DNA from 4 places in the Clostridium intestinale genome. Region 1 is predicted to be linked to each of the others. Evidence: riboswitches for the same ligand, from Rfam matches in the RefSeq annotation. Region 1 holds a riboswitch; each other region holds the start of a gene.
What was found. A riboswitch is a leader RNA that binds a small molecule or an ion and turns the genes downstream of it on or off. The one in region 1 is predicted to bind thiamine pyrophosphate.
Positions count from the first base shown of each region.

Region 1 (4,220 bases):
ATATAACCAAGCTGTAGCGAAGCTATTGGGCGAAAACAAGCATGTGCCTGTTGCTCCTATGTCTAGCGACATATCAAACAATTTAATTGAGTCTTTTAACAAAACATTTAAAGCTTGGTATAAAGCTAAAAAAGGGTTTAACTCTTTTGAGAAAGCAAATAACTTAATATACTTATTTGTCTTTCACTATAATTTCATTAGGCCTCATGGTTCATTAAATAATCTCACACCTGCTGAAGTTGCAGGCTTCGCTAGCAATAGCATTGATCGTAAATCTTGGTTTGTCGCTGCTTAATCTCAACTTAATATCTTTGATTAACCTGCAAAAATCTAACTTTTTGTAGGCTTATTTGCCATACAAAAATTTATTCAAACTTATATAATTTTCAAAGAACGAGTAATTCTACGAAATGTTAAGCTATTTTTTCATAACAACCTAACAGAATCTCCTCTTCTATATTTTAATAAAATCTTTTCCAATAAAAGACCAATTGAAAACAAAAACAATCCTAAAAAGGATAAAACCAAAATACCAGCAAAAACTGCATCCGATTGAAGCATACCAGCTACTCTTTTTACATAAATTCCAAGTCCCTTATCAGAACCTAACCACTCTCCTATACTGGCACCAGCAATACTGTAGGTTGCTGATATTTTAAAACTACTTAGAAAGTTTGGTAGTACTGAATTCATGTGAAGTTTTATAAATATTTGGGTTTTGCTTCCCCCCAATGCTTTTAAGACATCTTCTAAATCTTTGTCTACACTATTTAGTCCATCTAAGGTACTAACTACAATTGGGAAAAAACAAAATAAAATAACAACCGAAACCTTTGACCATATACTATATCCAAACCACATTACCATAATTGGCGATAAGGCCATTATAGGTATGGTTTGAGAAATCACAATAATAGGATATAATATTTTACTAATACTTTTAGAAGAATATATAGAAAAAGCACAGAATACACCTATTACTACTGATATACTAAGACCTAATAATGCTTCTCCTAAAGTTACTAATGAATGCTTATATAATATCTCCTTTTGATTCCATAAAGCTTCTATTACCTTTGAGAATCTTGGTAAAATGAAGTTTGGTATATCAAAAAACGGCACTAAAAACTCCCAAGCTAAGAGTATAGAGGTTCCAATAATAAAAGGGAGGAAAGTTTTCTTAAAAATAGTCATTTTAAAACTCCTCCTTAATGTTTTCAAAACTATCTAAAATATTTAAAATTTGCTTTTTTAAAGTTAAGAAGTCTTGAGTCAAAGTTGTATCATAATTCCTAGGTCTAGGTAATCTTACATCTATGGATTTTAAATTTGTATATGGAAGCTCTGTACATATTAGTATTCTATCTGACAAAAGTAAGGCTTCATCTATATCATGTGTTATCATAAAAACAGTATTTTTCTCTTTTTGACATAGATCTAGTAACCAAGTTTGCATTTTTCTCCTTGTTAGAGCATCTAATGAAGAAAATGGTTCATCAAGAAGAAGTAATGAAGGATTATTAACTATCGCTCTTAAAAAAGAAGCTCTTTGTCTCATACCACCAGATAATTCATGAGGATATAGATTTTCTGTGCCTCTTAAGTTAAAGCTCTCAAAATATGTAGAAACTTTATTTCTAGCTTCTTTTTTACTAAGTCCATTTAGCTCTAAACCTATAGCAGCATTATCTAAGATTGTTCTCCAAGGCATTAAAGAATCCTTTTGCGGCATGTATCCTATTATATTTTTACCTTTGATATCACTAACTCTTATTGAGCCACTGTTAGGTTTTAGAAGGCCTAAAATAAGTCTAAAAAGAGTACTTTTACCTGTGCCGCTTGGCGCTATTATTGTTATAAACTCATTTTTATTAATATTAAAAGATAAATCTTCTAGGATTAGCTTATTTGTATCATTATATTTAAATGTTAGATTTTCTATTTCTAAGGCTTTCATCTAAATGCTCCAACTTTCTTTTTTGTAACATGAATCCCAAAACATGTACTCATATTTAGAGGATAATACAAAAATTTCTTCTAATTTTAGTAGTTGCCTCTCAGGCAATCCTTCTGATATTCTATTCATAAGCTCTATACACCAATTATTTTCATTGTTATACTCTTCACTTGCATATGTCATTATCCATTCCCTATAAAGAGGATGTGCTAATGCTTTTTTATTGTTGATTAAAGCTTTACCTATATAAGCATAGCTCCACATACATGGAAGCAAAGCAGCAGTAAGTTCTGGAAGACCGCCTTCTGTTGATACTTGCAGCATGAATTTAGTATAAGATAGATTGCTAGAATTGGGTTCTGTACCTTCTAAGTCTTCTTTTGATATACTAAATTTTTTAGCAAACTCGATATGACCATCCATCTCAATATTTACTATAGTATGTGCACATTTTGAAAAAGCTTGCATATCTTTAAGTGAACTAGATTTAACCATTCCTAAAGCAAATAATTTTATATAGTCTATTAAATAAACATAATCTTGTTTTATATAAAAACAAAACTTGTCCTCTGGAAGTATACCTTGGCTTAGCTCATTTAAAAATGGATGCTCTAAACAAGAATTCCATATAGGTTTTCCTTTTAAAAATAATCTTTCAGAAAATTGCATAAAAAAACTCCTTTCAAAGCAGTAGTGATAATACCACTTCGAAAAGAGTTAATAATCTAATAACTAATCTAAGATAGATTAAGTTTCATATTACTTCTCACTTCCCTTCGCTGGCATTACCCAGTGCAGGTTCAAGGGTCTGAATAAATTCATCTCAGCCTTAATAGCTCCCCTAGTGCACAATAAAATTTTACCTTCTAAAGATAAATATGTCAAGTTATCTGTATAAGTTAGAAATAAATATCCGAAAACTCAATTTCTGTAGCTTGTATTATTCTGCTATCGCTTGAGACAAAAGAATCATTAAAGTTTTCTTTAGGTACAGACGAATTAATGGGCAATTTTATTGTGAAGGTACTCCCTTTTCCTAACTCACTTTCTAATTTCAAGTTTCCATTAAGAGCTTTAACCAACAGACAAACAAGATAAAGTCCGAGACCTGTCCCTTCTGCTTGACTCGATAAACTACTATCAACTTGTCCGAAACGTTCAAAAATAACTTTTTGTTTTTCTTTAGGTATCCCTATGCCCTCATCTTTAACTTCAATAACAAGTAATTCTTCTTTAGATATAACTTCTGAAGATAAATTTACTGTAATAGACTTACCCTCTGGAGTAAATTTTAGAGCATTTGATAAAAGATTAAATAAAATTCTTTCTAATTTTTCTTCATCTAATAATACATTTTTTGAAGAGATGTGCGATATGAAGATAAGGTGTATATTTTTTTGTTTTGCGTATAGTTGTATTGAGTTAACTAAAGAATTTAGTACATATACAATATCAAAGGTATCTTCGTGTATTTTAATATAACCAGAATTAATTCTTGTAACTTCTAGAAGGTTATTTACTAATCTTAGTTGCCTATTGGTATTTTGCTTAATTACTTTTAAATAATTATTTATTCTAAGAGTAAGATCATTTTTACAAATAGATTCTATTGCTTGTATAGCTAAGTTTATTACAGACATAGGTGTTTTAAACTCATGCGTAATAAAATAAAGAAAGTCATCTTTTATTTTCATAGACTGCTCTAAAATAAGGTTTTTCTCTTTTTCTGCTTTTAGAAGAGTTTTATTTTTTATATTTAATTGAACCTCATATTCAAAGGTTTTAGTAACATCGGAGCAAACTAATATGCAGAACTTTATATTATCTTTATCCTTATAAATAGGTATTGCAGTAAAATTTAAATAAGAATTTTTATCATCTTTTTTTACTAAAACTATTTGATTTTTTACTGTTATTCCTTTTATGACTTTCGAAACTGGTAAATCCTCTTTTGAAAGTAGGTTGCCATGTATGTCATAGTATTCAGAACCGTTATCTAAAGTTTCGCCAATATACGTAAGGTCTTTATTTGTTGTTGAGTAAATATAATCTCTTAAAGTTTTGCTTAAACTTAAATATCTACCATTACCATCTATAACTGCTAAACAATCATAAATATTGTCTAATATTGAGTTTAATGTTTCATTTTTTAGGTTTAATTCCTCTTCTTTTTTTATAAGCTCTAAGTTTTTAAGTTTTATTGTATTTAACTGTTCGGAAATTTTTAGCCTATTTAATGCCCGAGTAGTAACATCAAAAGTAT
Region 1 covers NZ_CP121166.1:1,358,010-1,362,229, reverse strand. Annotated here, with positions in the region: gene P8F83_RS07070 (IS6 family transposase) at 1-295, shown strand, start outside; gene P8F83_RS07065 (ABC transporter permease) at 427-1,194, opposite strand; gene P8F83_RS07060 (ABC transporter ATP-binding protein) at 1,196-1,957, opposite strand; gene tenA (thiaminase II) at 1,958-2,626, opposite strand; TPP riboswitch at 2,712-2,810, opposite strand; gene P8F83_RS07050 (sensor histidine kinase) at 2,857-4,220, opposite strand, start outside.

Region 2 (4,220 bases), 940 kb from region 1:
ATCTAACGTATCACGCCTGTCTTCAGTTGGCGTAGATTTATTAATGACTAATAGGATTTATTCAAACTTAATTGACGAATATGTTACTTTAAATTTAAAAGCTATGTAAGAAATCATATCTTAAAAGTTCTTTTAAAATTTTTTATTATTTGATAGTTAATTATGGACAAGTATCATAACTTTATAACTATTATTTATAAAAATCCTCATTTTCCCTATATGTTATTTAAATAACTAATACTTAACTGCCCCTAAAAGATATAGTTTTTATGAGTCTATCTTCCCCTATTACAACATTTTCAAAAATATCTTTAGCATTAACTAAATACCAACTTGGTTCTTCCATAGCTGGCGAGAAGTGAGTTAAAAGTAGTTCCCCTACCTCTGCATTTTTAGCTAAATTAGCTGCCTCTCTAAAAGTCATATGTTTATTTTTTATCGCTTTCTCTAGATCATTATCATCACCATAAGTGCCTTCACATATAAATATATAACTGTCCCTAACAAAGTTTATAATTTCATCTATAGGTCTTGTATCTGTTATTATTGATAACTTAATTCCTTTTCTATCACTACCTAAAACCATAGATGGATTAAATATTTTACCTTCAAACTCTATTTCATTTCCTTTTTGCAAAACATTCCATATATCTTTCGGTATATTATTTTCTAATGCATTTTCAACACTAAATTTTGGTGCTCTTTTTATATAAAAACTATATCCTAAGCAAGGAGCTGAATGATCAAGATTTAAAGTTGAGATATTAATAAAATTATCTAACTCTATAGTATCAATTGGATTTTCAATTATCTTAATATCATAAGGTAGATATGGACATATTACCCTTAGTGAATTAACTGTATTTTCAATTCCTTCTGGTCCTATTATTGTTAGAGGCTCTGTTCTTCCGCTATTTCCTATCGTAGATAGTAATCCTGGAAGTCCTACAATATGATCTCCATGAATATGAGTTATGCATATAATATCTATGGTTTTGAATCCCCAGCCAACCATTCTCATAGATACCTGAGTTCCTTCTCCACAATCCACTAATATCTTTCTGCCTCTATAATTTAATAAAATTGAAGAAAGATTTCTATTTGGCATTGGCATTCCTCCACCACAACCTAATAATGCTACATCTATCATAATATTCACCTCCTTGTTATATTATGCACTAAACTTATTAAATATTGTAATATATATGAGAAAAAATTGGGGACAGTTAATCATAAAATTTTTGCTTAACCGTCCCCCATTATACACTTTTATTTAAGCTTCGCAAGCATATCCTTAGCCGCCTGTTCAATATCATCTTTTCCTAAAATAGCACTTACAACTGCTATCCCATCTATTTTACTTTCCTTTAATAGTTCAGCATTATTTTCGTTAATACCACCTATTCCAACCACAGGGACGGTTAAGGATTTTTTTATCTCCTCCAAAAGATCTATAGATACTGAGCGAGCATCCTTTTTTGTATCTGTTGGAAAAACAGCTCCAATTCCTAAGTAGTCTGCTCCTTCTGCTTCTGCTAATTTAGCTTCCTCTAAAGTTGCGGCAGAAATACCTAATATCTTCTCTTCACCAATGATCTTTCTAGCAACTTTTGTAGGTATATCACTTTGTCCAACATGAACTCCAGCAGCATCAACAGCTAAAGCAATGTCAATCCTATCATTTATAATAAGGGGTACATTATGTTTGTCCGTAATCTTTTTAACTGCCACAGCTAAGTTATAAAAATCCAAAGAACTAATATCTTTCTCTCTTAACTGTACTAATGTAACCCCACCTTTAATACTTGCTTCTATAGCTTCACAAAGGTCTCTTCCTTTTAAAACATCTCTATCGGTAACTAAGTACATTGTATAATCTATATTATTGTTCATATACCTTACCTCTTTCTAAAATAACTTCTGAAGACAAGTTATATATTTCATCAATAATGTTTGATCTTAGTTTACCTGTCCCCTCATTTTCTCCTAATCTTTCATGAGCCTTTTCTCCTGCAATTCCCATAGAAACTACCCCAGCTAAAGCTGCTGTAAATGAATCCTCACAAACTCCTGCAAATGCTCCAGTTAAAGCTGTGCACATACATCCTGTTCCAGTAACTTTTGACATTATCTTGTGTCCATTTTCTACAATTGCAACCCTTTCTCCATCAGTAATTATATCTTTAGCTCCAGTGATTGCGATAACTGTCCCCCATTTTTTTGCAATTTCCCTAGCTAGTCCAACTTCATTTAAAGAACTTTCTTCTAAAGAGTCTACTCCTTTAGTTTTAACATCAGCTCCATATAAACTTTTTATTTCAGATAAGTTACCTCTAATTACTGAAAATTTCACTTCTTTAATTAACTCTGCTCCAACCTTATTTCTAAATGGAGTAGCTCCAACACCTACAGGATCTAAAACAACTGGAACTCCAAGTTCATTAGCTTTTTTACCTGCAGCTATCATTGATTTTACAGTATTGCTGTTAAGTGTTCCTATATTTATCACTAAAGCAGAAGCTATGCTAACCATATCCTCAACTTCGTTTATATCATCAGCCATAACTGGAGATGCACCTATAGCTAAAGTTATATTAGCACAATCATTAACAGTAACATAGTTAGTTATTTGATGAACTAAAGGAGACTTTTCTCTAACATCTTTTAAAGCTTGAACAACATTATTTTTCATAAAAAAACACCTCAATTAAAATTATTTTAAAACAAAAAAGACACAACCCATAGGATTGTGTTTAACTTCATAAAATACTATTAAACAAAACACTTCCTACGCTGGCATTATCCAGTTCAGGTACTAGGGTTAAAGAAATTTAGTTCTTACTCTCAGTTGGCTATCATCCAACACCCCTGTGCTATTTAAGTTATATTTTTATAATAGCACTATAAAAATTCTTAAGCAATAGAAAGAGAAAGTATTTTACTTTATAGGGTATAATGTTAATATAGTAGATACGTTATGAATTTATAGAAAAAGGTGAAATTGTTGAATAATATTAATTTTAAAGATTTTAATTTAAATCCTAATATTCTAAAAGCTTTAGAGGAATTAGGATACTCAAATCCTACAGATGTACAGAAAGAAGTTCTTCCTATAGTACTTCAAAAGAAAGACTTAATTGTAAAAGCTCAAACAGGTAGTGGAAAAACTGCCTCCTTTGCAATACCTCTATGTCAATCTATTGATGTAGAAATAAAAAATCCTAAGGCACTTGTATTAACTCCAACTAGAGAGCTTGCTGTTCAAGTTAAGGAAGACATAAATAACATAGGTAGATACAACAAAATTCGTTCTGTAGCTATCTTTGGAAAACAACCTATAACTAATCAAATAAATGAGCTTAAGCAAAGGGTTCATGTTGTTGTTGGTACTCCAGGTAGAACTCTAGATCATATTAAGCGTGAAACTTTAAATGTAAGTGAAATAGATTATTTAGTTTTAGATGAAGCTGATGAAATGTTAAGTATGGGCTTTTTAGAAGAAGTTGAAGAAATTTTATCTTATCTTCCTAAAAAGAAAACCACTTTGCTATTTTCTGCAACTATTCCGGAGCAAATTAAAACAATTTGTGATAGACATATGAAGTCTCCTAAAAATGTTGAAATAACTCCAAACAAGCTTACTGTTGAAAATATAAAGCAAGGATACTTTGACGTAAAAGATGAAGATAAGTTCTCTCTACTTGAAAAGTTACTTATAAAAGAAAACCCTGACAGTGCAATACTTTTCTGTAGAACAAAAGAGAATGTAGATACTCTTATTTCTAAACTTGAAGGTAAAAGATATCCATCAAAAGGACTTCATGGAGGTATGCTTCAGCCAGAAAGATTAAGAACTATAGATGAGTTTAAATCAGGTAAGTTTAGATTTCTTATAGCTACTGATATAGCATCAAGAGGTCTTGATATAGATAAAGTTTCTTTAGTTGTAAACTATGACCTTCCTATGGAAAAAGAGAAGTATGTACATAGAATTGGAAGAACAGGGAGAGCTGGAAACTCTGGAGTTGCCTTAACCTTTAAGACTCCTTATGAAGATAGATTCTTTCAAGAAATTCAAGATTATATAAATTATAAAGTTCCTAAACTTTCTCCACCTAGTAGAGAAGAATTTCTTGCAAATAAAGAAGACTTCAAGCTAAAAAATGAAAACTTCAAAAAAGTTACTACTAGTAAAAAGAAAGAAGTTTCAAAAGACATTA
Region 2 covers NZ_CP121166.1:2,298,792-2,303,011, forward strand. Annotated here, with positions in the region: gene P8F83_RS11935 (transposase) at 1-109, shown strand, start outside; gene P8F83_RS11940 (ribonuclease Z) at 242-1,150, opposite strand; gene thiE (thiamine phosphate synthase) at 1,270-1,893, opposite strand; gene thiM (hydroxyethylthiazole kinase) at 1,883-2,692, opposite strand; TPP riboswitch at 2,769-2,880, opposite strand; gene P8F83_RS11955 (DEAD/DEAH box helicase) at 3,005-4,220, shown strand, end outside.
Region 2: linked by a shared signal. The riboswitch ahead of thiM (hydroxyethylthiazole kinase) and the one ahead of tenA (thiaminase II) in region 1 are both predicted to bind thiamine pyrophosphate.

Region 3 (4,220 bases), 1.2 Mb from region 1:
ACTTCATTAGATTTATTTTAACATTAATCCTTTAGCACGTCACCCAGTGCTTCATTAAATCATTTTTGCCTTATTTTAATAAAAAAATCGACTTTTAAGATTTTTAATTAAAATCCTATTAAACTTATCAACAAAAAAAGAGCAATTACAATTTATATGTAACGCTCTTTAAAATATAAAAATTATTTATCAGCAATTCTTACTATAAGTTTTGCTAAAACTTCTTTGTCATTTGAATCTGCAGAATCCCATAACTCTTTAAGAAGTCTTTCTTCCTCTGTTTTTGGATCAACATTATTTGCTAAAAAGGTTCCAACCTTTTCAGCAATATTAGTTATTGTTCCATCTGACATTCCTACAGTTTCTCCTAAATCAACAGCTTTGCCAAGAGTATCTTTCCACTTGCTCCAATTTTTTAAAGTTTCCATATACTATTCACCTCCTATAATAACTTATTATTAGTATTTAAGAAAAAATAAATGTACCTATAATACTAAATTTATAGGTACATTTATTAATTATTTTTTATTTAATCCACTTTTTTCATATAATTCGTAAAAATGATGAGTTGGTCCTACACCTTTTCCAAGCTCAAATCCATTTTCTATAGCAACCGTTATATATCTTTTTCCTTCTTCAACAGCTTCAACTACATTCATACCCTTAGCTAAATTTGCTGCAATAGCAGAAGATAAAGTACATCCTGTTCCATGTGTATGTATAGTATTTACTCTTCTACCTTTAAATACAGTAAAGTTCTTTCCATCAAATAATAAATCATCAGCTTCACTTTCTAAGTGACCACCTTTTACCAAAACATATTTGGGACCTAATTCATATAATTTAGTAGCAGCTTCCTTCATGCTATCCATATCCTTAATCTCAACTCCTAAAATCTCTTCAGCCTCTGGTAAGTTAGGTGTTATTAATGTAGCGAAAGGAAACAGCTCTTTAATTAAAGTATCCTTAGCATCCTCTGATAATAGTTTAAAACCAGTTTTTGAAATCATAACTGGATCCAATACTATTACTGGTAGTTTATCTACTTTTCTAAAAGACTCTGCTATAGCTTTTATAGATTCTATCTTTGAAACCATTCCTATTTTTATAGCATCAATATAGATATCGTCAAAAAGCACCTCTATTTGCTTTGATATTATTTCTGGGCTTATATCTTGAATTCCAAAAACTCCTTGAGTGCTTTGAGCTGTTATAGCCGTAATTACACTCATTCCATAAACGCCATTTGCCGAAAATGATTTTATATCAGCTTGAATACCTGCTCCTCCACAAGAATCAGAACCTGCAATAGTTAAGGCTTTAAACATAATATTTACTCCCTTCCTTTAATTAATAAATTTTTTATGGCAGGTATATTTAAAAATATTAATGCTATTATAGCTCCTCCTACGCAACTAATCGAAAAAGGCACTATAAAAAAGGTCAATGCAGCTTGTTTACCTAAAATATAGGCATATATTGGGTAAGCTAGTAATGCACCTAATAAACCAGTACCTACTACTTCTCCTAAAGCTGACGCATATATATTCTTAAAGTACTTATACATTAATGCTGCTAGAAATGCTCCAACCATACTTCCTGGAAATGCTAATAAGGTACCTGTTCCTAGGGCATTTCTAAGCAAGGATATTGAAAAAGCATTTAATACTGCATAATAAGGACCTAATAATACTGCTGAAACCACATTTATAAAATGCTGAACCGGAGCCATTTTAGCGCCTAGTACAGGAATCGTTAATAAAGTACTTGTTGTTGTACCTATTGCTATTAATACTCCACTTATTGCTATTTTTGAAGTGCTTGATACATTAATTCTTTTTTCCATCGTTAATCCCCCTAAAAATTAGCCAAGGAGACTTATATCCGCCATATTTTTGTACATAAATAAAAAAGAAAAAATAAAAGTGTAGCAAGAGCTACACTAATTTTAGTACAAAACTAATGCTTCCCTACGCTGGATTTACCCAGATCAGGTTATAAGAGTCAGAAAATCTTGTTTTCTATCTCAGCTGGCAACACCAGCCCCCCTAGCTAAATATTAAAATTTAATCTATATCTAATATACCATTTAATTATTTATAGTGCAATTGCTGTAACCTTGTTTTAAGCTAATGAACTAATTATCTCTTCAATACCAACAACCATACCATTGTTTGTTCCAAAATTAACTATAACCTTATTAATACCGTTACTATTAAGATTAGTTATTAATTTCCCTAGTTTTTCTTTATTTAGTCCCACAAGTTTTGACGCACTTAATTGTTCCATATGCACCTTGTTTTTAGCTAAATCAGCCTCAGTATATATGTATATGTATTTATCATTACCTGAGTTTCTTATTAAAACATCTATATTATTTTCATCAGTAGCTTCTCTAGCAACTATATAAGTTCTTTCCTTAAGCTCTAAGGAATTAGTATTTCTAAAACTTGTATTTGTATATATCTCTTCATATCTATTTATAAGATATTGAATATTCTCTGATAAAATAGAAGAACTTTCTGTATCTTTATTAATAAAACAACTATTAAAATTATTGTCTCTATTTTTAAGCACAATTATAAACTTAGATAAGGAAAACTCTTCATAATTACTATAATCTGAAGTTATCAATTCTCTGTCAGTATAAATGTATATAGATTTTTCTCCTGCATTTGAAGATAAAACAGCTATATGCCCATCTTTAGTCCATATATAAACCTTCTCTAACTTAAGTAAAACCTCAAGCTTAGCTAATTCATAAACCTTAGTATTTCTAATTAAATCAAATTTTTTAACTTCTTCAACAAAATTCATTTTCATATCTCCTTAAAACCTTTAAGCTTATTTCCCGAAAACTTGTTCATTTAATTTTTTTCCTGTTTTTGTAATAGCTATTCCACCCATAGCAGTTTCCTTAAGTTCACTAGGCATATTTTTTCCAACATCATACATAGCACTTAAAACATCATCAAATGGAATCTTACTGTTTACTCCTGCCATAACTAAATCAGCTGTTGATAGAGCACTAACAGCTCCCGCTACATTTCTTTTTGCGCATGGAACCTCTACTAATCCAGCAACTGGATCACATACTAGTCCCATGATATTTTTAAAAACTATAGCCGCAGCATTAAGGCTCATTTCTGGAGTTCCCCCCATCATTTCTACTACAGCAGCAGCCCCCATAGCAGAGGCTGAACCACACTCTGCCTGACATCCACCCTCTGCACCTGCTAAAGTTGCATTTTGAGCTATTATAATTCCTAACGCAGAAGCTGCAAACAATCCTTTTATAGCACCTTCATAATCAAGCTCTAACTGCTCTACGGCTGTAATAATAACCGCTGGCAATATACCACAAGATCCAGCCGTAGGACATGCCACTATTTTTCCCATAGAAGCATTTACTTCTGCACAGGACATAGCTCTTGCCATTGCTTTTATAATAACATTTCCTGTAAGGGATTTTCCACTATTTAAGTATTTATTTATTTTATATCCATCTCCACCAATTAACCCACTTACAGAGAAAACTTCTTCTTCCATTCCTTGTCTGCAAGCTTCCAGCATGACATCATAACTTTTCTCCATCATTTTAATTACTTCTTCTCTAGTTAATTCTGAGGTTTCCATTTCATAAAGAATAGCATATTCACTTAGTGAAATGCCCTTATCAGCGCATATACTTAGAATCTCCTCACCTGTTTTTGCTAACAATTTTTATTCTCCTTCCTTAATAGGATTTATCCTTATAACTTTTGATATGTAGTCTATATTTTTTATTCCATTTAAAACCTTATCTGAAATTTCATTATCAACTTCAAATATCATAGTTGCTTCCTTACCCTTTTGGCTTCTAAAAACCTTCATAAAAGCAATATTTATTGTATCTTCATACAAAAGTGATGTTACCTTCGATACTGCTCCTGGTACATCCTTATGATTTACAATTAAGGTAGGATAACTTCCTGTAAAATCAACTTCTTGATCATTTATAGCTTTTATAACTATACTTCCCCCACCTATTGAGCAGCCTGTTATAGAATAGTTACTACCACTTACTCCATTCATTATACATTTTACAGTATTAGGGTGTACATCTCCTAAATCCCCTTCTTCAAACTCTATCTTTATACCTAAATCCTCTGCTATACCCAAAGCATCCCTTAGACGTATATCCCCAGGATTCATTCCTAGTATACCTGCAGTAAGAGCTC
Region 3 covers NZ_CP121166.1:134,241-138,460, reverse strand. Annotated here, with positions in the region: gene P8F83_RS00640 (DUF3243 domain-containing protein) at 183-428, opposite strand; gene thiD (bifunctional hydroxymethylpyrimidine kinase/phosphomethylpyrimidine kinase) at 519-1,328, opposite strand; gene thiW (energy coupling factor transporter S component ThiW) at 1,334-1,846, opposite strand; TPP riboswitch at 1,951-2,060, opposite strand; gene P8F83_RS00625 (hypothetical protein) at 2,125-2,817, opposite strand; gene sdaAA (L-serine ammonia-lyase, iron-sulfur-dependent, subunit alpha) at 2,845-3,720, opposite strand; gene sdaAB (L-serine ammonia-lyase, iron-sulfur-dependent subunit beta) at 3,724-4,220, opposite strand, start outside.
Region 3: linked by a shared signal. The riboswitch ahead of thiW (energy coupling factor transporter S component ThiW) and the one ahead of tenA (thiaminase II) in region 1 are both predicted to bind thiamine pyrophosphate.

Region 4 (4,220 bases), 1.9 Mb from region 1:
TTATTTCTATTGCAAAAGATATTAATCTCCCATTTGCTCATTGTGGAGGAAGTCAAGAAGCACTAGATACCATAGCGAAAGACTCCACCTATATGAGCATAAACGAAATGGCTCAAGGCTCTTATTTCAGTAGAGACAACAAGAGAAAAGCACCTCACAATTTATATACCTCCTCAGAAAAACTTTTGAAATATATAAATGATAAAAAGTTGTCCTACACTCCAAATAATAGTCTTGTTTTTAGCAACGAATATTGGGATAACTCCCTTTTAGACCCACTTGATAGGATAATTTTGAAATTAAATAAATACTATTCCACATCTTATGTTTTTAAAGATGGCTACTATGTAAAATCAATGGATGGAACAGAAGCCATAGATACAAATACAAATCAAGCTTTAAAATTTACTAATATAGTGATACAAAAAACAAATATAGTAACTAGAGAAGATGGTCGCTTAAATATAAAATTAGATGGCTCAGGTGAAGCTTATGTACTTTCTAAAGGGAAAATAGTAAAGGGTACTTGGAGGAAAGATTCTTCTAAAACTATGCTTTTAGATTCAAACAATACAGAGATTCCTCTTTCAAAAGGTAATACTATATGGCATATAATTTCTAACGATGTCACTATCCCAATTGAATAATTTTTTATTATAAACTCCTTAATTATTAGGAGTTTATTTAGTTTACTATAAAGAATTCCATAATTTTTAACAATTATCAATGCAGAATTTATAAATAACTTTCACCTCTATAAGAGCTTATACATATAAAGATTTTCTATATAGGTTAGACATTTTCCTATAATATCTATATAATATTATTAAAAAAGAATTGCAGAAAACGTATTTTACATATCTAAAACTTTCAACTATCAGACCTGGTCTTATAGGAATAACTTTGGAAAAGGAATAATTTAATGAAAAATTCAAGCTTTAATACTAAAGAAGATATTAGAGCAGAAGAAAAGCGGCTCTATAATGAGTATAAACAAAAGCTATCTGAATTAAAAAAAGTGCATAAAGAAAATAATGCTGTTGGGCAAGTTTTTACTAAAGGCCTTTTACCTATCTATGTACTATACATCTTAAGTGAATCTCCTTCTAACGGAAATGATATATCTCATAAGATTGGTGACAAAACAAAAGGTTTATGGGTTCCATCAACCGGAGGAATATATCCAATATTAAAAAAATTCGAAAAAGAAGGTCTTATAGAGGGTCAATGGGATGATCCAAAAAAGAAATTTCAAAAGATATATACCCTTACCCCTTTAGGCGAATCAGAGTTTTTAGAAAGAAAAGAATTGCTTAAGCCCAAAATTCAAGAAGCTTTAAAAGTATTTAAAATAATTTACTCAGATTTATATTAAATGTATATAAAAGTCTCCTAAGATAAAGAATATTAAATGTATATTCTTATTTTAGGAGGCTTTTATTATGAAAGGTAAAATTATTGATATGAGTTCCAATGATGCTGTAATTCTACTTGAAGATGGCACAAGCGTTAATGTATCCATTTCTCATCTTCCTTACGGAAGCAGAGTTGGTTCTGAAGTTAACCTAAATCCATCAAACATTTACGGCATAGAGGAAAGTACTGTATCTCAAAATAAAATAAGTAATGATAAGTTAGTTGATTTTTTCTAATTTCTATTATATTATAAGCATATAATAAAATAATATGTGCTAGGGGTGCCTTAATGGCTGAGAGATGTCTTACATTAACCCTTTTACCTGATCTGGTTAATACCAGCGTAGGGAAGCGATAGTATCTAAAGTATAATATGCCGCAACCTTATTAGGTTGCGGTTTTTTGCTTCTTCGCTTTAAGCACAAAAAGAAGGAGGTTTTTATGAATTATTTATCTGATGCTTTAACTTATGTTAAAGATATATTTACAGAATTTTTTCAAAGCTTGGCAGAAATTTTTATTAATCTACCAGCAAATACTAGCGAGATAGTTAAACATCCGCTATCTTTAGTTGCACTTATAGGGTGTGTAATTATTTTAATAGTACTTATAAAGGCTAAAAAAATCGAAATAACTACACAATTAATAACGAGGATTGGAATAGCCTTGGCTCTTGCAACTGTTCTTAAGGTATTTAGGCTTTATCACTTCCCTCAAGGAGGTAGCGTAACCTTAGGAAGTATGGTTCCAATATTAATAATAGCCTTTATGTATGGTCCTTTAGTAGGATTTTTGACTGGATTCTTATATGGAATAATAACCTTGTTTATGGATCCATATATCCTACATCCTGTACAAGTCCTATTTGACTATCCACTTCCATTTTTAGCTCTAGGACTAGCTGGATTCTTTAAGCAAAATAAGCTACTCGGAACTTCTGTCGCCATATTTGGCAGATTTTTATGCCACTTTATATCTGGCGTTGCTTTCTTTGGAAGCTTTGCTCCAGAGGGAATGTCTCCAATAGTCTATTCACTTTTTGTAAATGGACTACTAGTAGGGGTAGAAGGTATCATATGTTTAGTTATAATAAAATTTTTACCTATAGACAGAATAGTAAAAGCAACTAACAAAAACTACCTAGCATAAAATAGCAAAAAAGCAACCTTACGGTTGCTTTTTTATTATTCTATGCTAATTGCATTAACTGGACAACTTTCTTCAGCTTCTTTTGCGCTATCTTCTGCACCTTCTGGAACTGGATCTGAGATAACTCCTGCCTTTCCATCATCCTCCATATCAAAAACTTCTGGACAAATTGATGGACATAATCCACAACCTATACAAGTATCTTTATCTACTATAGCATTCATATTTTTCCCTCCTGTGATATTACTAACAAAATTAGTATGTCATCATAAAGGAAATATTATTCAATAATTTTAATATAATCCTTGGAATACCGATGTATAAAGTGGATCTTCCTTAACATACTCTTCAGCTGTACCATTCTCCAAAGCCTCTGTTAAATCTAAATTAATAGGAAGCTCAGCTAAAAGTGGTAGCCCTAAATATTCTGCATGTTCTTCAGCAGACTTTTTGCTAAATATTTTTATTTTATGATCACAACTATCACAATTAATATAAGACATATTCTCTACTACTCCCCTTATGCTAATTCCCATCTTTTGTGCCATAATAACTACCTTCTTAACTATCATAGAAACCATATCCTGAGGCGTAGATACGATTATAATTTCTTTTAATGGGAAACTTTGCATTACAGTTAATGCTATATCCCCTGTTCCTGGAGGCATATCTATAAGTAAATAATCTAAATCCCCCCACTCTGTATCAGTATACATTTGGTTTAATACTCCCGTTATAACAGGCCCCCTCCAAATAACTGGTTGATCTTCTACTGGAGTAAGTAAATTCATAGATATAACCTTTATTCCTAATTTACTCTCTACAGGCTTAAACTTAAAGTTTGAATTATTATCCAGCGGAATCATCTCTGCTCTTTTATCATTTATACCAAAAAATCTTGGCATAGATGGCCCTGTTATATCTCCATCTAAAACACCAACCTTATATCCTCTATTAGCTAACTGAGTTGCAATAAGTCCTGTAACCGTAGATTTACCTACTCCACCCTTACCACTTATCACTCCGATAATATTCTTTACTTCTCCATATTTAGGTAATACTTTCATACTCACTGTATTTGTTCCACATCCTTTGTCTTTTGTATTGCAACTATCCTTGCTTGCACAACTTGAACAACTTGACATAAAAAAACTCCTCCTTAGTCTATATACTACCAATCTTTCGGTTTTGTAGTGCTTGTTTGAATGCTCCATGCTTTAAGGTCATAATCTCCCCAAACATAATAAATCTCATAGCTATGGTCATTCTTATTTTCAATAGTTATGTTAGTTTTGAATTTTTTTGATGTATACCCTTGATTTCTAACGGTTATTATCACATCAAAATCCTGCTTATTCCCATTTATTATTTTAACATTATTAGTTATCTTAGCCATATCGCTATTAAAAGACTCTATATCCCTAGATAATATGTATTTAGTACACTCTACATCTCCCAATATATCTATACCTATTTTTTTGTTGCCATCATTTAAATAACTCTTCTTCTCTTCAAGAACTTTCAATATGCTTCCATAATATATGGTGCTAAAATCTCTTGGTTTTCTTACAAAAGATAGATTTTGAATTATGTCATTATCGATTCTACTAGAAACATAATATACTTTATTCTCATCATAAAAATTCCCTTTAGAT
Region 4 covers NZ_CP121166.1:3,216,300-3,220,519, forward strand. Annotated here, with positions in the region: gene P8F83_RS16535 (DUF3048 domain-containing protein) at 1-647, shown strand, start outside; gene P8F83_RS16540 (PadR family transcriptional regulator) at 923-1,375, shown strand; gene P8F83_RS16545 (hypothetical protein) at 1,443-1,652, shown strand; TPP riboswitch at 1,684-1,783, shown strand; gene thiT (energy-coupled thiamine transporter ThiT) at 1,858-2,565, shown strand; gene P8F83_RS16555 (ferredoxin) at 2,601-2,789, opposite strand; gene P8F83_RS16560 (Mrp/NBP35 family ATP-binding protein) at 2,859-3,710, opposite strand; gene P8F83_RS16565 (YhfM domain-containing protein) at 3,737-4,220, opposite strand, start outside.
Region 4: linked by a shared signal. The riboswitch ahead of thiT (energy-coupled thiamine transporter ThiT) and the one ahead of tenA (thiaminase II) in region 1 are both predicted to bind thiamine pyrophosphate.